Regions from separate parts of the Streptomyces sp. NPDC005791 genome, predicted to be linked through region 1. Evidence: riboswitches for the same ligand, from Rfam matches in the RefSeq annotation. Region 1 holds a riboswitch; each other region holds the start of a gene.
What was found. A riboswitch is a leader RNA that binds a small molecule or an ion and turns the genes downstream of it on or off. The one in region 1 is predicted to bind thiamine pyrophosphate.

Region 1 (6,270 bases):
CGCGTAGTCGGCACCGGCGCGGCACTTGTCCACGAAATGACGGATGTCGGAGTCCCAGTCGGCTGACCGCGGATGCATTTCGGGGAATGCCGCGACGCCGACGCAGAAATCACCGGCCTCCTTGATCAGCCGGACGAGATCCGCCGCGTACCGCACGCCCTGCGGATGCTCGACCCACTCACCCATCGGGTCGCCGGGCGGGTCCCCCCGCACCGCCAGGATGTTGCGGATACCGGCGTCGGCGTACTGCCCCACCATGTTGCGCAACTCTGCGACCGAGTGGTCGACCGCGGTGAGGTGCGCGACCGGGGTGAGCGTGGAGTCCGCCGCGATCTGCTGGGTCGCCCGGACCGTTCCGGCGCGGGTCGAACCGCCGGCGCCGTACGTCACGGAGACGAAGCTCGGCCCCACCGCCTCGACCCGGCGCAGGGCGTTCCAGAGGTTCCGCTCGCCCTTCTCGGTCTTGGGCGCCCAGAACTCGAACGAGAACGACATCTCGCCGGTCGCGAGCATCTCACCCACGGTGCGCGCGTGATCTGTCCTGGTGGAAGGTGTGCCAAGGGCCATACTGGGAGGTTAACCAGGGCCAGGCGGTACCCCAACCAGAGGAGGGGATTTGCCCGGAATGAGGTGGCCTTTGTCCACCCTTCGGACAGCCCTTCGGTCAGCACCTCGACCGGCCGGCGCCAAGGAGTCCGAGGCCGCCGTTCAGACGGTGCGCGCCCGGATGCGTCGGGCGAGCGAGGCGGCCGCCGCGCCCGGGTCCGCCGCCTCGGTGATCGCCCGTACGACGACGACACGACGTGCGCCGGCGTCCAGCACCTCGTCCAGGTTCCCCGCGTCGATCCCGCCGATGGCGAACCACGGGCGCGTCGTGCCGAGCGAGGCGGCGTAGCGCACGAGGCCGAGGCCGGGGGCGTGACGGCCGGGCTTGGTCGGGGTGGGCCAGCAGGGACCCGTGCAGAAGTAGTCGACCCCCACCTCGGCGGCGGCCGCGTCGACCTCGGCCTCGGCGTGGGTGGAGCGGCCGATCGCGACGTCACCGCCTATGACGGCGCGGGCGGCGGGCACCGGCAGGTCGCCCTGCCCGAGGTGCAGCACGTCGGAGCCGATGGCATGGGCGACATCGGCCCGGTCGTTCACCGCGAGGAGCGCGCCGTGGCGCTTGCAGGCGTCGGCGAACACCGCGAGGTGTTCGAGCTCCTCGGCCGCCTCCATGCCCTTGTCCCGCAGCTGGACGATGTCCACGCCGCCGGCCAGCACCGCGTCGAGGAACTCGGGGAGGTCGCCCTGCCGCTTGCGGGCGTCCGTGCACAGGTAGAGCCGGGCGCCGGAGAGCTGGGAGTGGGGCGTGGACATGACGATTTTCCCCCGTCGGTGTGTCGATGGATCACTGATGCGGCGACGAATCGCCCTCACGTCGATGGATCGCCGTGCCGGCAAGCCCGACAACGGCGGGGTGCGGGCCGCGTGTGCCACGGCCCGCACCCCGCTCATGGTCGTCCGGTCAGACGGCGAGCGCCTGGGCCCGGCGCTTCACCTCCGTACCGCGATTCTCGCTCAGGGCCTGCGCGGGGGTGCCGGGCAGGGTCGGGTCGGGGGTGAAGAGCCAGTCCAGCATCTCTTCGTCGTTGTAGCCGTCGTCCCTCAGGAGCGTCAGGGTCCCTACGAGACCCTTGACCACCTTGTCGCCGTCGATGAAGGCGGCAGGCACCTGCAGCGCCCGGTTCTCACCACGTCGTACGGCGATGAGCTGGCCTTCCTTGACCAGCTGCCGTACACGCGTCACCTCGACATCGAGCATTTCCGCGATGTCGGGAAGGTGGAGCCAGGCGGGGACGAGAGCATCGATCTTTGCGTCAATCTCGGTCACAAGGACAAGCGTGCCATCCCGGACCGACAGTCGGTACCCGGGCCGCCCGTACGGGGCCGTCACGGCCCCCCGAGCACCGTCGATTTCAGCGGTACGGAGGAGTCGGCGGCGCGTGCCGGATCGATCCGCGCCCCGGCTTCGAGGAGCTTGCGTCCCTGCGCCATGTCGCGCACCCTGCCGACGGCCAGCAACGCGACCAGGACGCCTTCCCGCAGCCAGCAGACGGTCCAGGACGCCTCCGCGGGGTCACCCCGCCACAGCAGCGTGTCGGCATGGGCGTGATGGCCGGCGTACTGCACGAAGCGGCCGAACTGCTCGGACCAGAAGTAGGGCACCGGGTCGTACGTCCCGCTCACGCCCTGGGCGAGGGCCGCGGCGACCGTCCAGGGCCCCTGGAGGGCGTTGTCCCAGTGGTGGACCAGCAGGCGCTCCCCGTAGCGGGCGGAGGGGAAGGAGGCGCAGTCGCCCACCGCGTGGACATCGGGCAGCGACGTGCGCAGGGAGCTGTCCGCGGTGACCGAGCCGTCCGGGCCGAGCGCGATGCCCGAGCCCGTGAGCCACGTGGTGGCGGGCCGGGCCCCGATGCCCACGACCACCGCTCCAGCGGGTATCACCCGACCGTCCGCCAGGTGGACGGCGCCTTCGTCGACGCGCGCGACGCGTGCACCGGTGAGGAGTTCGGCTCCGCTCTCGGCGTACCAGCGGGTCATCGGAGCGGCGACCTCGGCGGGCAGCGTGCCCGCGAGGGGACGGTCCGCGGCCTCCACGACGGTGACCGCGCAGCCGGCCGCGCGGGCCGCGGTGGCGAACTCGGCACCGATCCAGCCCGCTCCGACCACGACCACGTCGTGCTGCCGCTCCAGGACGGGCCGAAGCCGTGCGGCATCGTCGAGCGTACGCAGCAGGTGGACGCCGGGCACGCTCTCGGAACCCGGCAGCCCGACCGGTTCCGCGCCGGTGGCGAGGACCAGGGCGTCGTACGCGACGGGCCCTTCGGCGGTGTCCAGCTCGTGCGCCTCGGCACGCAGGCCGGTGACGTCGAGGCCCAGGCGCAGCGTGATGTCCAGTTCCTCGAAGTCGATGTCGAAGGCGGAGTCCTCGGCCTTGCCGAGCAGGACCGCCTTGGACAGCGGCGGCCTGTCGTACGGCTGGTGCGGCTCGGCCCCGATGAGCGTGATCGGACCCGTGAAGCCCCGTTGGCGCAGGGCCACGGCTGTCTGCACACCGGCCATGCCGGCGCCCACGATCACGACTCCGTACGGCCGCTGTTCCGCTGCGGGGACCTGCGTCTGTTCGCTCACCCGTCCACCCTAGTCATCTGACCGCCCGTCAGCCGGCGAGCTCTTCCACCACACTCGTCCCGCTGCCCTTCCGGGACTCCCACTCCCACCGCTCGTCCAGCCGGACCCGGCCGTCGGGAAGGTCCGTGACGGTCGAGACGCAGTGCCCGGAGGCGGTCGTTCCGTCCTGCTTCAGCTGGACGTACCTGAAGTCCAGCGTGTCGGCGTCCCTGGTGCCGACGAGGTGGCCCCGGGCGATGTCACCGCCCGCGTACTCGGCCCAGATCCGGCCCTCCTGCTCGTGGTAGGTGAACCGGGTCCGGGTGCCGACCTGGCCCGGCGCCTGGTCGGCGACGGGCGAGAGGACGAGTCCGTCGAGTGAACGGGCCACGGGTACTGCTCCCTTACCGGCTGCGGAGAACGGGGTCTAGGCTGGCCACCGTAAAACACTCGCGGGAGTCCGGGCGCACCGGGCTGAGAGGGAGGCTGGCCGGCCTCCGACCGTACGAACCTGATCCGGGTCATGCCGGCGAAGGGAGGGGCTGGACGCCCATGCGTTTCTCCGCAGACAGTTCCGACGTCCTGGTCGTCGGAGGCGGCATCATCGGTCTGGTGACCGCCTGGCGGTCGGCCCAGCAAGGGCTGCGCACCACGCTGGCCGATCCCGCACCAGGTGGCGGGGCGGCCCAGGTCGCGGCCGGGATGCTCGCCGCCGTCACCGAACTCCACTACGGCGAACAGACTCTGCTCGGTCTCACCGTGGACTCCGCCGCGCGCTATCCGGCCTTCGTGGCCGAGCTGGAGGAAGTGAGCGGGCAGGAGACCGGCTTCCGCGCCTGCGGCACCCTGTCCGTCGCGCTGGACTCCGACGACCGGGCGTATCTGCGGGAGCTGCACGCTCTGCAACTGCGTTCGGGGTTGGAATCCGAGTGGCTCAGCGGTCGCGAGTGCCGCCGTCTGGAGCCGATGCTCGCTCCTGGCGTACGCGGCGGTCTACGGGTCGACGGCGACCACCAGGTGGATCCCCGACGGCTGGCCTCGGCACTGGTCACCGCGTGCGAACGGGCGGGGGTCGTCTTCCACCGCACCTGGGTCCGACGGCTCCGCGTCACGGCCGGCCGTGCGACGGGAGCCGTCCTCGCGGACGGCACGGAGCTCGCCGCCGGCCAGGTGGTTCTCGCCGGCGGCAGCCTCAGCGCCCGACTCGAAGGGCTGCCGGAGGCCGTCGTGCCACCGGTACGCCCGGTCAAGGGGCAGGTGGTGCGACTGACCGTGCCGCCCGTGTACGCCCCCTTCCTCAGCAGGACGGTGCGTGCCGTCGTGCGCGGCAGCCAGGTCTATCTGGTGCCGCGCGCCAACGGCGAGCTGGTGATCGGCGCGACCACCGAGGAGCAGGGCTGGGACACCACGGTCACCGCGGGCGGGGTGTACGAACTGCTGCGCGACGCCCATGAGCTGCTCCCCGGCATCACCGAGCTTCCGCTGGCCGAGACCCGGGCCGGTCTGCGGCCCACCACGCCGGACAACGCGCCGCTGCTGGGCCCCACGGCCCTGCCCGGTCTGCATCTCGCCACCGGGCACCATCGCAACGGAGTGCTGCTGACGCCCGTCACCGGCGATGTGATGGCCCAGGTGCTGACCACCGGCGAGCTGCCCGAGGTGGCCCGGCCGTTCTCGCCGGACCGCTTCGGCCCGTCCCGTGAAGCCCCCTCCCCCGCCCCGGCACCCCAGGAGCAGCCCGCATGACAGCGCCCGTACCCACCTCCGTGTCGGTGTCCGTCAACGGGGAGCATCGCCGCGTTCCCGCCGGGACCCCGCTGGACGCCCTGGTCGCGACCCTGACGGCGGCACCCTCCGGCGTCGCCGCCGCGGTCAACGAAGCCGTCGTCCCCCGCGGCCGGTGGTCCGCCACCGCGCTCGCCGAGGGCGACCGGGTCGAGATCCTCACCGCGGTCCAGGGAGGCTGACCATGTCCGACGATCTCTTCACCCTCGGTTCCACGGCGTTCTCGTCACGGTTGATCATGGGGACGGGCGGGGCGCCGAGCCTCGACGTGCTGGAACGCTCCCTGATCGCCTCGGGCACCGAGCTGACCACCGTGGCGATGCGCCGGCTCGACCCGACCGTGCGGGGCTCGGTGCTCTCCGTGCTGGAACGCCTCTCCATCCAGGTCCTGCCGAACACCGCGGGCTGCTTCACCGCCGGCGAGGCCGTGCTGACCGCCCGGCTGGCCCGGGAGGCGCTGGGCACCGACTGGATCAAGCTGGAGGTCGTGGCCGACGAGCGAACCCTGCTGCCCGACCCGATCGAGCTGCTGGACGCCGCCGAGGTCCTGGTCGACGACGGTTTCACCGTCCTGCCGTACACCAATGACGACCCCGTCCTGGCGCGCAAGCTGCAGGACGTGGGATGCGCGGCCGTCATGCCGCTGGGCTCCCCCATCGGCTCCGGGCTCGGCATCCGCAACCCCCACAACTTCCAGCTGATCGCCGAGCAGGCCGCCGTACCGGTGATCCTGGACGCCGGCGCCGGGACCTCGTCCGACGCGGCGCTGGCCATGGAGCTGGGCTGTTCCGCTGTGATGCTCGCCTCGGCGGTGACCCGGGCGCAGGAGCCGGAGCTGATGGCGGCGGCGATGCGGCACGCGGTGGACGGCGGACGCCTGGCGTACCGGGCGGGACGCATCCCCCGCCGCCGTTTCGCCGAGGCGTCCTCGCCGACGGAGGGCCGCGCGATGCTGGATCCGGAGCGCCCGGCCTTCTGAGATCCGGGGCCGGCGACGGCCTCCCGGTCACAGGACGTGCATGTCCCTGTCACGGCTCGGCACCGGAACGGCCCTCCGGGCTCCTCGGCACATCCGTCGTGTCCGTGGCAGCTCGTAGACTCGCTCCGTGGACACGACCCTCCAGGACCCCCTCGTCGGGCAGCTGCTCGACGGCCGCTATCGCATCGATGCGCGCATCGCCGTCGGCGGTATGGCCACGGTCTACCGGGCCATGGACACCCGGCTCGACCGGGTGCTCGCGCTCAAGGTGATGCACCCGGCGCTGGCGGCGGACGCCGCGTTCGTCGAACGCTTCATCCGCGAGGCCAAGTCCGTCGCCCGGCTCGCGCACC
Region 2 (6,270 bases), on a different contig from region 1:
TTCGCATTCGCCCTGGGGCGATCCCTCGGACACCGGCACCTTGCCCCAGGCGGTGTCGGCGGCCGTCCCGGTGACCGTGGCGTCCACCAGGTTGTCGAAGCCGAGGAAACGGGCGACGAAAGCCGACGCCGGGTGCTGCCAGACCTGCAGCGGGGTGCCCACCTGGGCGATCCGGCCGTCCCGCATGACCACGACCCGGTCGGCGAGTGCGAAAGCCTCGCCCTGGTCGTGGGTGACGGCGAGGACCGTGGTGCCCAGCCGGCCGAAGAGCGTGCGCAGTTCGACGACGAGCCGTTCGCGCAGGCTGCGGTCCAGCTGGCCCAGGGGCTCGTCGAGCATCAGCAGCTTGGGACGGGGCGCCAGGGCCCGGGCGAGCGCCACGCGCTGCTGTTCGCCGCCGGACAGGGAGGCGACGGCACGCCGGTCCGCCCCGGGCAGGCCGACCAGGTCCAGGAGCGCACCGGCCCTGCGGTCGCGTTCGGCGCGGGGGACGCCGTGCATCCGCAGTCCGAAGGCGACGTTGGCGCCGACATCCCGGTGCGGGAACAGCTGGTGGTCCTGGAACATCAGGCCGAGCCCGCGGCGGTGGACGGGCAGCGGTGCCTGGTCGACGCCGTCGAGGAACACCCGTCCGCCGTCCAGGGGCTGCAGCCCGGCCACGGCCCGCAGAAGCGTCGACTTGCCGCTGCCGCTCGGCCCCAGCACACAGACGACCTCGTGGTCCTCGACCTCCAGGTCCACCGCGTCGAGCGCGGTCCGCTTCCCGAAGCGGACCGTGGCGGACTCCACTGCCAGCATCTCTAGAACTCCCCGGATCGGTCGGTGCGGATACGTTCGAGCAGGAGCAGCGACACCGCGCAGACCAGCATCAGAATCGTGCTGAGGGCCATCGCCTGGCCGTAGTTGAGCTCTCCCGAACGCCCCAGCAGCCTGGCCACGGCGACCGGCAGGGTGGGGTTGTCGGGGCGTGCGATGAACACGGTCGCGCCGAACTCACCGAGCGACACGGCGAAGGCGAAGCCGGCTGCCACCAGCACTGCCCGCCGTACCAGCGGGAGGTCCACCTCGCGCCAGGCCCGCAGCGGCGAGGCACCGAGCACCGCGGCGGCCTCCCGCAGCCGTTCGTCCACGGCACGCAGGACGGGCAGCATGGTCCGTACGACGAAGGGGACGCCCACCAGCGCCTGGGCGAGCGGGACCAGGATCCAGGACGTGCGCAGGTCGAGCGGCGGCTTGTCGAGCGTGATGAGGAAACCGAAGCCGACGGTGACCGCCGACACCCCGAGCGGCAGCATCAGCAGGGCGTCGAAGCCCCGCACCAGTCTGCCTGCCCTCCGGGTCAGCGCGGCGGCCGCGAGGCCGCCGATCACGAGGGCGAGGAGCGTCGCGACCAGGGCGTAGCGCAGCGAGTTACCGATGGCGTCGAGCGGCGGGACCAGGAAGGTGGAGCCGTTGGCGTCGGCGGACCGGAGTGCCCGGTAGAAGTCGAAACCGTAGCCGCCGGACGTGTCCAGGGAGCGTTCCACCAGCACGCCGAGCGGCAGCAGGACCAGAAGCAGCACGGTCAGCAGTACGCCGGCGAGCAGCGCCCGCTGGCCGGCTCCGCGGGGCGGCCGGGAGGTCTGCGCCGGGTCGACGAGCTTCAGCGCCGTCTCCCGGCGCCGTACGGTCCAGGCGTGTACGGCGAGGATCGCGCCGACCGCGGCGAACTGCACCAGGGTCAGCACCGCGGCCGTCGGCAGGTCGAGCAGCTGGGCGGTCTGCCGGTAGATCTCCACCTCCAGCGTGGAGTAGGCCGGACCGCCGAGGATCTGGACGACACCGAACGAGGTGAAGGTGAAGAGGAAGACCATCAGAGCCGCGGCGGCCACGGCCGGTCCCAGCGCGGGCAGGGTCACGCGCCGCCAGGTGGCGACACGGCCGGCCCCGAGCACCCGGGCGGCCTCTTCCTGGCGGGGGTCGAGCTGTGACCACAGGCCGCCGACGGTCCGTACGACGACCGCGTAGTTGAAGAAGACGTGGGCGAGCAGGATCGCCCACACGGTCGTGTCGAGACGGACTCCCCAGAGCTCGTCGAGGAACCCGCCGCGCCCCAGCAGTGCCAGGAACGCTGTGCCCACCACGACGGTCGGCAGGACGAACGGCACGGTCACCACGGCGCGCAGCAGTTGCTTGCCGGGGAAGTCGAAGCGGGCGAAGACGTAGGCACCGGGCAGCGCGATCAGCAGGGTGAGCACGGTCGAGGCGAGGGCCTGCCAGGTCGTGAACCAGAGGACATCGAGGATGTCCGGCCGGCTCAGCACCGCCCCGATCCTGCCGAACTGCCAGTCGCCGTCCGGCTTCAGCCCCCGGCCGACGATCGCGACGACCGGGTAGGCGAAGAACAGGGCGAAGAACAGGACGGGCACGGCCATGAGGCCGAGCCGCACCGCGTTCCCCCGCCAGGCGGGCCGCGCGACTACTTCACGACGAGCGAGGACCATGACTGGACCCACTGCTCACGGTTCTTGGCGATCTTCTCCGGGGCCACGGTCGCCGGCTCGTCGACGGTCGCACCGAACTTCGTGAAGAGTTCCGGGAGCTTCGCGTCCTTCACCACCGGGTTCACGAACATGTTCAGCGGCATGTCCTCCTGGAACTGCTTGCTGATCAGGAAGTCCAGCAGCGCCTTGCCGCCCGCCTCGTTCTTCGCGCCGTCCAGCAGGCCGGCGAACTCGATCTGGCGGAAGCAGGTGCCGGTGGCGACACCGGTCGGGGCCTCGGCGGGCTGTGGATCGGCGTACAGCACCTCGACGGGCGGGCTGGAGGCGTACGAGACGACGAGCGGACGGTCGGCCTCGGCCTTCTTGCCGCCTGCGGAGCCGGAGAACTCCTCGTTGTACGCCTGCTCCCAGCCGTCGACGACCTTGACGCCGTTGCTCTTCAGCTTCTTCCAGTAGTCCTGGTAGCCGGTCTCGCCGTAGGTGGCGACGGTGCCGAGCAGGAAGCCGAGGCCGGGCGAGGAGGTCGCGGCGTTCTCGGTGACGAGGAGGTTCCTGTACGCGGGCTTCAGCAGGTCGTCGAAGGACGTCGGCGGGTCGAGCTTCTTGTCGGCGAAGTACTTCTTGTCGTAGTTGACGCAGATGTCACCGGTGTCGACGGGCGTCACCCGGTGCTCGTCCGCGTCGAGCCGGGTGTCGGCCGCGACACGGTCCAGGCCCTTCGCCTCGTACGGCCTGAACAGACCGTTGTCCAGGGCCCGGGAGAGGAGCGTGTTGTCGGCGCCGAAGAACACGTCACCACGGGGTGAGCCCTTGGTCAGGATCTCCTGGTTGAGCGCGGCTCCGGCATCACCGCTCTTGAGCACCTTGACCGTGTAGCCGGTCTCCTTCGTGAACGCCTTCAGGACGGCGTCCGAGGCGTTGAACGAGTCGTGACTGACCAGGGTGACGGTCTTGGAACCGGCTCCCTCGCCACCGGAGGCCTTGTCGTCGGAGCCGCCGCAGCCCGCGAGCGCGGTGACACCGAGCGCGGCGGCAAGCGCCGTCGCCGCGTACTTCGTGGTGGTGTTCATGTGATTCCTCCTGGAGGTGACCAGGAAGAGACGCGGCCCTGCCCGCTCGGTGAGCGGGCAGGGCGCAACAGCTTGAGTAAGGTCCGAACTTCCTACCCGGAATGACCCGGGCGAGGTTCAGAGGGTCTGCGGCCGACCTGTCCTCGGTGCCGCACTCTCAGCGCTGTGGCGCTCCCCTGTCGGAATATGAAGTTGATTTCGGGCCAGGCTACACCGGCCGGATCACGCCGTACCGGCCGGATCGTGCCCCGCCCTGGGTGCCGCCTCAGCGCTCGGAGGCCGCCAGCTGCCCGCAGGCACCGTCGATCTCCTGGCCGCGGGTGTCCCGGACGGTCACCGGGACACCGTGGGCCGCGATCGCCTCGACGAACGCCTTCTCGTCCTCGGGCCGTGAGGCGGTCCACTTCGAGCCCGGGGTCGGATTCAGCGGGATGAGATTGACGTGTACCCGCTTGCCCTTGAGCAGCCGGCCCAGCAGGTCGCCCCGCCACGCCTGGTCGTTGATGTCGCGGATCAGCGCGTACTCGATGGAGATGCGGCGGCCCGACTTCTCCGCGTACTCCCACGCGGCGTCCAGGACCTCGCGGACCTTCCAGCGGGTGTTCACGGGCACGAGGGTGTCGCGCAGCTCGTCGTCAGGGGCGTGCAGTGAGACCGCGAGCCGGCACTTGAAGCCCTCGTCGGCGAAGCGCAGCATGGCCGGCACCAGGCCCACCGTGGACACGGTGATCCCGCGCTGCGAGAGACCGAGGCCGTCCGGCTCGGGGTCCGTCAGCCGCCGGATCGCCCCGACGACGCGCTTGTAGTTGGCGAGCGGCTCGCCCATGCCCATGAAGACGATGTTGGACAGCCGTGCCGGCCCGCCCGGGACCTCGCCGTCACGAAGCGCGCGCATGCCGTCCACGATCTGGTGCACGATCTCGGCGGTCGACAGGTTGCGGTCGAGTCCCGCCTGCCCGGTGGCGCAGAACGGGCAGTTCATCCCGCAGCCGGCCTGCGACGAGATACACATGGTCACCCGGTCCGGGTACCGCATGAGGACGGATTCCACGAGGGTGCCGTCGTGCAGCTTCCAGAGCGTCTTACGGGTGGTGTCGTCGTCACAGCTGATGTGGCGCACGACCGACATGAGGTCGGGGAACATCGCCTCGGCGAGCTTGTCCCGCGACGCGGCCGGGATGTTGGTCCACTCCGCCGGGTCGTGCGCGTACCGCGTGAAGTAGTGCTGCGACAGCTGCTTGGCACGGAAGGGCTTCTCGCCGGTCGCGGCGACTGCTTCCTTGCGCTCGTCGGGGGTGAGGTCGGCGAGGTGCCGCGGCGGCCGCTTGGCTCCACGGGGCGCGACAAAAGTGAGTTCTCCGGGCTTAGGCATGGTTCATCCAGTGTCGCAGACATACGAGTAAGGGCCCGCCGCCCTGTGGACGACGGACCCCTACGCGCAAAACCCCAGGTCAGTAAGTGTCTACGAGGCCTGATCAGCCGGAGCCGACGAACAGCACCAGCAGCAGCCACACGACCGGCGCGCTCGGCAGGAGCGAGTCGAGCCGGTCCATGATGCCGCCGTGGCCGGGCAGCAGCGTGCCCATGTCCTTGATGCCGAGGTCCCGCTTGATCATGGACTCGCCCAGGTCCCCCAGCGTGGCGCTGGCGGCGACGGCGAGACCCATCAGCAGCCCCTGCCACCAGCTCCCGCCGTCGATCAGGAACTCCATGCACAGGGCGCCGGCCACCATCGCGAAACCGATCGCCCCGAGCAGTCCCTCGCGGGTCTTCCCGGGGCTGATGCGCGGTGCCAGTTTGTGCGTGCCGAAGCGCCAACCGACGGCGTACGCACCGGTGTCGCTGACCACGGTCAGCAGGAGGAAGGTCAGGACACGCCACGCACCGTCGTCCGCGGTGAGCATCATGGCGACGAACGTCGCCAGGAACGGCACGTAGAACACGGCGAAGACACCCGCCGTGACGTCCTTGAGGTAGCCCTCGGGCGGCTTCGTCATCCGCCACACGAGCACCGCGAGGGCCGTGAGGGCCATGGCGACCCAGGCGCCCTCCGCCTCCCGCACATAGCCGGCGACGACCATGGCGGCGCCGCCGACGGCGAGCGGCACGAGGGGGACGTCGATGCCCTTGCGCTCCTTGAGGCGGGAGGTGAGCTCCCAGAGACCGACCACCACCGCCAGCACCACGACACCGACGAAGACGGCCTTCACGACGAAGAGCGACCCGGCGACGACCGCGCCGAGCCCGAGACCGACCCCTATGGCGGCACGCAGATCACGCCCCGCGCGCTTCTTCTGCGGCGGGGGTGACGGCAACGGGGTGGACATGGGCTCCGGCTTCTCGTCACGGAACAGGGGGCCACTGACGCGCGCGGCGTCCCTGTTCCGGTCGTCGCGGTCGTCGGCGTCTCTACCTGCGTCGGGAACGTCCGGCACGATGGGCATGGGCCGAGTCTGCTGGGCGCCGTGCACATCGTAAGCAGGACCCGCCGGGGCGGCCCCCATCTCGGGCGCGCCCCAGTAGCCGGCTCCCTGCGGGGCGCCCCGGGAAGAGTCGTTCATCAGACTTCGAGCAGCTCGGCTTCCTTGTGCTTGAGCAGCTCGTCCACCTGTGCGACGTACTTCGCGGTGGTGTCGTCGAGCTCCTTCTCCGCACGGCGGACCTCGTCCTCGCCGGACTCCTTGTCCTTGACGAGCTTGTCGAGCGTCTCCTTGGCC
Region 3 (6,270 bases), on a different contig from region 1:
ACTCATCGTCCGGACGTCCTCCCAGCGCCGCCCACCCCGCACCACGGTCAGCGCTCCGAGGTCACCGGCCGGGGACTGATCGGATTAATCAGGACCAAACGACCGATGAACCAGATGTGCCCACGGATTCACCACCCCTGGTGCGTCACACAGCACGATCCGCATTCCTATGATGGGCGCACGACACCGCGGACCACCTCTACCAGGCAGGGACCGTCAGGTGTACGGAGGCGCGACGGTGGTGGAGGGGTCGATGACTCAGGGGGCCGGTCAGGAACCCGTGGTGCGGACAGCGACGTTGCGCGACTTCCGCGTACCGCCGTATGCACAGGTGCCGGTGGACCCGCTCCTGCCGCATCCCGGCAACATCTCGGTGGGCGACGAGCCGCCGGAGGGGTACACCCCCACCGCGCGGGATCTGCCTGTGATCAACCGCGGGGACACCGTTCAGGTGAACACCGTCCCGGAAGCCCGGACCGGTGGCGATTCCGGCCGCGGCCCGCTGTACGTCGTCGGTGACGTCCACGGATACCTGGACGAACTCCTGGGCTCTCTGCGTGAGCAGGGCCTCGTCGACACCGACGGCCGCTGGGCAGCCGGCAACGCCAGGCTCTGGTTCCTCGGCGACTTCACCGACCGAGGTCCTGACGGCATCGGCGTCATCGATCTGGTCATGCGCCTCTCCGCGGAGGCCGCCGCGGCCGGCGGTTACTGCAAGGCGCTCATGGGCAACCACGAACTGCTGCTGCTCGGCGCGAAGAGGTTCGGTGACACCCCGGTGAACTCCGGCGCCGGCACCGCGACCTTCCAGGCCGCCTGGCTGCTCAACGGCGGCCAGAAGACCGACATGGACCGGCTGCAGGACGTCCACCTCCAGTGGATGGCCCGGCTCGACGCCGTCGTCGAGGAGGACGGGCACCTGCTGATGCACTCCGACACGACCGCCTACCTCGATTACGGAACCACCATCGAGGACGTCAACGACACGGTGCACGCCATCCTCACGCGGAACGACGCCGATGAGTGCTGGGACCTCTTCCGGAAGCTCACCAAGCGGTTCGCCTTCCGCGACGAGGGCGGCACGGAAGCCGTCCGTGAACTGATGTCGACGTACGGTGGACGGCGCGTCGTCCACGGCCACAGCCCCATTCCGTACCTGCTCGGCGAGGTCGGACCGGATGAAGGCGAGGACGTGGCCCGGCCGGTGGTGGACGGCCCGCACGTCTACGCGGAAGGTCTGGCCGTCGCCATGGACGGTGGAGTGACCATGGCCGGAAAGCTGTTGGTCGCCCAACTTCCGCTGCGTGACTGACGGTCGTCGGGGAATGCGTCACGGCCCGGCACCGTCGGCGGCTGGGTCTATTTCCGGAAACCCCCTGTCACCCCATGCCGTAGGCGCTCTACCATCGGCGTATCAGTAGCAGGCTCTCCTCCGTTTCCGCCCGGTCGCCCGCCCCTACGGTCGATCAGGCCCTACGGAGCATCGGGGGATGCACATGAAAAGCGCTCCGCACCTGCTGGCCGAGGACCGCCCCGAGTACGAGCGGATCCTGGCCGACGCACTGCGCCATGCTCACGAACGACCGGATCTGGACGGCATCGGCGACCGTCTCAATCCGGAACAGCTCCGTACGATGGCGCTCGACGCCACGCCCCTGATCACGGCGGCGGCGGCCACCGAGTACGACCACTACGTGACGGTCCGCGGTGAGCTGCGCGGGCCGGGCGGCCCGGATGTCCAGGCCTCCGGCCCCGGGTCCGCCGCGGACGACTCCGACCCCACAGGCGCCGGCACACTCGCGGTGATCTCCGCCCTGGCGCCCGTCCTCGCGGGCACGGCCGCCCTCATATTCCTGCTGATCGGCTACTCCCTCCAGGCACTCAGCCCCGCCCCGGCCTTCGCCGGAACCATGGTCACCGCCGGGTGGTTCTTCGCAGCCGTCGCCGCCGCCGCCATCCTCGTCGCCGCCGTGGGCCTCCTCGTCACCGCCCTGCGCAACGGTGCCACCGCGCTGCCCGCCACGGACGAGGAGGAGGAACTGCCGGAGGACGTCGCGCGCGCCAGGGAGGCCTGGCGCCACGCCTTGCTGGAACGCGGCGTCCTGCCCTTCCTCCGGGACGCGCTGGCCGATCCGACCGCGGGCCCCGCCTCGCGGACCCCGCACCGTTCGGCCAACCGGATACCGAAGATCGGTTACAGCAGACCGGACTTCTCCGGGCCGGGGGGAGGCCCCTCGGCCGGCCCGCGCCCGACCTTCACCAGCCCCGACTTCACCAGCCCGGACTTCGGCGGCCCCGAACACCAGCCGGAGTGATCCGAGGGGCACGACAGGGCCCCGAGCCGGAACCCGGCGAGGCCCCGCGCCGGGCGCCACGGCGTGGCGCCCGGACCCGGCGTCCTGACGTCAGTCCACGACAGGCAGATAGACCCTGTTGCCCGCCGCTGCGAACTCCTTGGACTTCTCGGCCATCCCCGCCTCGATCTCGGCCTGTTCGTTCCCGTGCTCCCGACGGATGTCGTGGGAGATCTTCATCGAGCAGAACTTGGGGCCGCACATGGAGCAGAAGTGCGCCGTCTTCGCCGGTTCGGCCGGCAGCGTCTCGTCGTGGAACTCCCGCGCGGTGTCAGGATCGAGCGCCAGATTGAACTGGTCCTCCCAGCGGAATTCGAACCGGGCGTCCGAAAGGGCGTCGTCCCACGCCTGCGCTCCGGGGTGCCCCTTGGCGAGGTCCGCCGCATGAGCGGCGATCTTGTAGGTGATGACACCGGTCTTCACATCGTCACGGTTCGGCAGCCCCAAGTGCTCCTTGGGCGTGACGTAGCAGAGCATCGCGGTCCCCCACCAGGCGATCATCGCCGCACCGATGCCCGAGGTGATGTGGTCGTATGCGGGAGCGACGTCCGTGGTGAGGGGCCCCAGCGTGTAGAAGGGCGCCTCCTCGCAGATCTCCTGCTGCAGATCGATGTTCTCCTTGATCTTGTGCATCGGGACGTGTCCCGGGCCCTCGATCATCGTCTGGACGCCGCACCGCTTGGCGACGGTGTTGAGTTCGCCGAGCGTACGGAGTTCGGCGAACTGCGCCTCGTCGTTGGCGTCCGCGATGGAGCCGGGACGCAGCCCGTCACCGAGTGAGTACGTCACGTCGTAGGACGCGAGGATCTCGCAGAGCTCCTCGAAGTTCTCGTACAGGAACGACTCCTTGTGGTGTGCCAGGCACCAGGCAGCCATGATCGACCCGCCACGCGAGACGATGCCCGTCTTACGACGGGCTGTCAGCGGGACGTAGGGCAGCCGGACGCCCGCGTGCACCGTCATGTAGTCGACGCCCTGCTCCGCCTGCTCGATGACCGTGTCCCTGTAGATCTCCCACGTCAGCTCCTCGGCCCGTCCGTCGACCTTCTCGAGTGCCTGGTAGAGGGGGACGGTGCCGATCGGCACGGGGGAGTTGCGCAGCACCCACTCGCGGGTGGTGTGGATGTTGCGGCCGGTGGAGAGATCCATGACCGTGTCGGCGCCCCACTTGGTGGCCCAGGTCATCTTGTCCACCTCCTCCTCGATGGAGGAGGTGACCGCGGAGTTGCCGATGTTGGCGTTCACCTTCACCAGGAAGCGCTTACCGATGATCATCGGCTCGATCTCCGGGTGGTTCACGTTGGCGGGGAGGACCGCCCGGCCGGCCGCGATCTCCTCGCGCACGACCTCGGGTTCGGTGTTCTCCCGGATCGCGACGTACTCCATCTCCGGGGTGATCTCCCCCCGGCGGGCGTACGCGAGCTGCGTGACGGGCCGGCCGTCACGGCTGCGTCGGGGCTGGCGCGGGCGGCCCGGGAAGACCGCGTCGAGGTTGCGCAGCCCTCCGCGCGGCGAGGTGTGCCTGAGGCCGTCGTCCTCGGGGCGCGCGGGGCGGCCCGCGTACTCCTCGGTGTCCCCGCGGCCGATGATCCAGTTCTCCCGGAGCGGGGCGAGTCCTCGGCGTACGTCGGTTGCGGTGGTGGGATCGGTGTACGGCCCGGAGGTGTCGTACAGCGTCACGTCCTTGCCGTTGGTGAGGTGCACCTGACGGACCGGCACCCGGAGGTCCGGGCGCGAGCCCTGGACGTACCCCTTGTGCCAGCCGATGGACTTCCCGGCCTCGGCGTCCTGCTGGTTCCGCTTCGAGGCAGGCGTGCGTGCGTCCGCTGTGGTCATGAGACCTACTCCCTACGCCGGCATTACCCGGTAACAGGTTCGGCGGTCGGCGCAGCGTTTCCCGTAGGGATATACGGAGGTCAGCGCCCTCTCAGCCCGGTGCTCCGAGCTCCCGCGTGTACAGATGTCCCCCCACGCTAGCCTCCCTTCTGGCGTGCTGGCCAGAGGACCTCCCCTCTTCTTGGGATGATCGCCGGGTGACGTCTCCCGGAAGCGCCCCCGAATCCCCCGGCCCCGCATCAGGCAGCACGCAGAGTCATGCGCACGGCCACTCCCACAGTCACGGTCCTGCCGCGCCCGTGTCCAAGCACTTGCGTAAGGTCATCGCGGCCGTGCTGATCCCCTTCGCGACGGCCGTCCTGGTCGGCCTCGTGGCGTTCTGGCCCGGCGGTGCCCCGGCCCATGAGCGCACGGGTGTCGGCTTCGACCGGCAGACCCAGGACGGCCGGGTGACGAAGGTGGTGTCGGTCGACTGCGCGGACGTCAACGCCTCACAGGTACCGGCGACCGGCGACACCTCCACGGCCTCGGGGCGGGAAGCCGTCAACGAACAGACGGGGGAGTGCAAGAAGGCGACGGTCGAGGTGACGACCGGTGAGGACAAGGGCCGCACCTTCGTGGAGGTGGTCCAGCCCGATGCGCCCCGGCAGCTGCGGGAGGGTCAGGGAGTGGTCGTGGCGTACGCCCCTGACGCACCTCGGGACCTTCAGTACTCGGTGACCGATGTGGACCGCTCGTTCCCGATGGCGCTCCTCGCCGGGATCTTCGCCCTCGCGGTGGTCGTGGTGGGCCGACTGCGCGGGCTGATGGCGCTGATCGCGCTCGCCGTGTCCTTCGCCGTGCTGACCCTGTTCATCCTGCCGGCGATCCTGCAAGGTTCGAATCCGCTGGTCGTCGCGGTGATCGGGGCCAGCGCCATCATGCTGATCGCCCTGTACACCTGTCACGGGCTGACCGCCCGCACCTCGGTGGCGGTCGTCGGCACGCTCACCTCGCTGCTGCTGATCGGGCTGCTGGGATCGCTCTTCATCGGGTGGGCGAGCCTGTCCGGGAACACGGATGACAACACCGGCCTCATCCACGGCCTGTACCCGGACATCGACATGAGTGGCCTGCTGCTGGCCGGTGTGATCATCGGCTCGCTCGGCGTGCTCGACGATGTGACCGTCACCCAGACCTCAGCGGTCTGGGAACTGCACCAGGCCGACCCGACGATGGGCGTACGCGGTCTCTACCGGGCGGGCATCCGGATCGGGCGCGACCACATCGCCTCGGTCGTCAACACGCTCGTACTCGCCTACGCGGGCGCGGCGCTCCCCCTGTTGCTTCTCTTCTCCATCGCCCAGAGCGGCGTGAGCACGGTCGCCACCAGTGAACTGGTCGCGGTGGAGATCGTCCGGACACTCGTCGGATCGATCGGACTGGTCGCCTCGGTCCCGGTGACGACGGTGCTCGCGGCGCTGGTGGTCTCCGCGGACCGCACGGGGCTCGGCGCGGAAGCCGCAGCTCCTGCACCCGCACGGACCGGGAGGGGCCGACGCCGCAAGGCGTGAACCGGGCCACCGGGCACAGGGAACCGGGCCACCGGTGTTCGGTGTCGAGCAGGACCCATCTGTTCAGCAGGACCGATCTGTTCAGCCGGCGTTCTGTTCCTTGGCGAGGATGCGCCCCAGCGCCTCTTCGAGATTGCCGTCGAAGTCACCCAGCGTGTGCTCCTGCCCCAATGGCACCAGCTTGTCCGTCCGGTCGAGAAATGCCACAAGCGGCGCCGTACCGGCCCTGAAGAGCGCACGGTCCGCTCCGACCTGCAGGCGGATGTGCACATCCGACAGCCCTTCGGGCTCGGTCGGGCCGATGTGCACATCGCCGTCGCCGCTGGGGCTGTTGAGACCGTCGAGCAGCAGCTCCCGGCCGAATGCCCAGGTGACGGGGGCGTCACCTGGCAGGTGAAAGGTCATCCGGATCGCGTACGGATCACTGACCTCGTACCGGAGCTCCACCGGAATACGGAAGGAGAGCTCCTCGGAGACGAGGAAGCTCATCATGACCTCTGCTTGAACCGACTCGCGCATCGTTCAAC

Region 2: it holds a riboswitch for thiamine pyrophosphate, as region 1 does, so the genes downstream of both, ACFYSH_RS04735 (thiamine ABC transporter substrate-binding protein) here and thiO (glycine oxidase ThiO) in region 1, are expected to answer to the same signal.
Region 3: it holds a riboswitch for thiamine pyrophosphate, as region 1 does, so the genes downstream of both, thiC (phosphomethylpyrimidine synthase ThiC) here and thiO (glycine oxidase ThiO) in region 1, are expected to answer to the same signal.

The regions. Positions count from the first base shown of each region.
Region 1 covers NZ_JBIAIP010000010.1:248,257-254,526, forward strand. The annotation lists gene metF (methylenetetrahydrofolate reductase [NAD(P)H]) at 1-567, opposite strand, end outside; gene thiE (thiamine phosphate synthase) at 709-1,359, opposite strand; gene ACFYSH_RS21330 (Rv2175c family DNA-binding protein) at 1,508-1,873, opposite strand; gene ACFYSH_RS21335 (NAD(P)/FAD-dependent oxidoreductase) at 1,933-3,174, opposite strand; gene ACFYSH_RS21340 (hypothetical protein) at 3,203-3,544, opposite strand; TPP riboswitch at 3,596-3,708, shown strand; gene thiO (glycine oxidase ThiO) at 3,706-4,899, shown strand; gene thiS (sulfur carrier protein ThiS) at 4,896-5,120, shown strand; gene ACFYSH_RS21355 (thiazole synthase) at 5,123-5,917, shown strand; gene pknB (Stk1 family PASTA domain-containing Ser/Thr kinase) at 6,045-6,270, shown strand, end outside.
Region 2 covers NZ_JBIAIP010000002.1:101,694-107,963, forward strand. The annotation lists gene ACFYSH_RS04725 (ABC transporter ATP-binding protein) at 1-798, opposite strand, end outside; gene ACFYSH_RS04730 (iron ABC transporter permease) at 801-2,414, opposite strand; gene ACFYSH_RS04735 (thiamine ABC transporter substrate-binding protein) at 2,459-3,553, opposite strand; TPP riboswitch at 3,625-3,741, opposite strand; gene rlmN (23S rRNA (adenine(2503)-C(2))-methyltransferase RlmN) at 3,819-4,925, opposite strand; gene ACFYSH_RS04745 (phosphatidate cytidylyltransferase) at 5,029-6,114, opposite strand; gene frr (ribosome recycling factor) at 6,114-6,270, opposite strand, start outside.
Region 3 covers NZ_JBIAIP010000004.1:226,283-232,552, forward strand. The annotation lists gene ACFYSH_RS10570 (LacI family DNA-binding transcriptional regulator) at 1-79, shown strand, start outside; gene ACFYSH_RS10575 (metallophosphoesterase) at 239-1,312, shown strand; gene ACFYSH_RS10580 (hypothetical protein) at 1,491-2,315, shown strand; gene thiC (phosphomethylpyrimidine synthase ThiC) at 2,406-4,190, opposite strand; TPP riboswitch at 4,183-4,316, opposite strand; gene ACFYSH_RS10590 (YibE/F family protein) at 4,388-5,743, shown strand; gene ACFYSH_RS10595 (SsgA family sporulation/cell division regulator) at 5,825-6,262, opposite strand.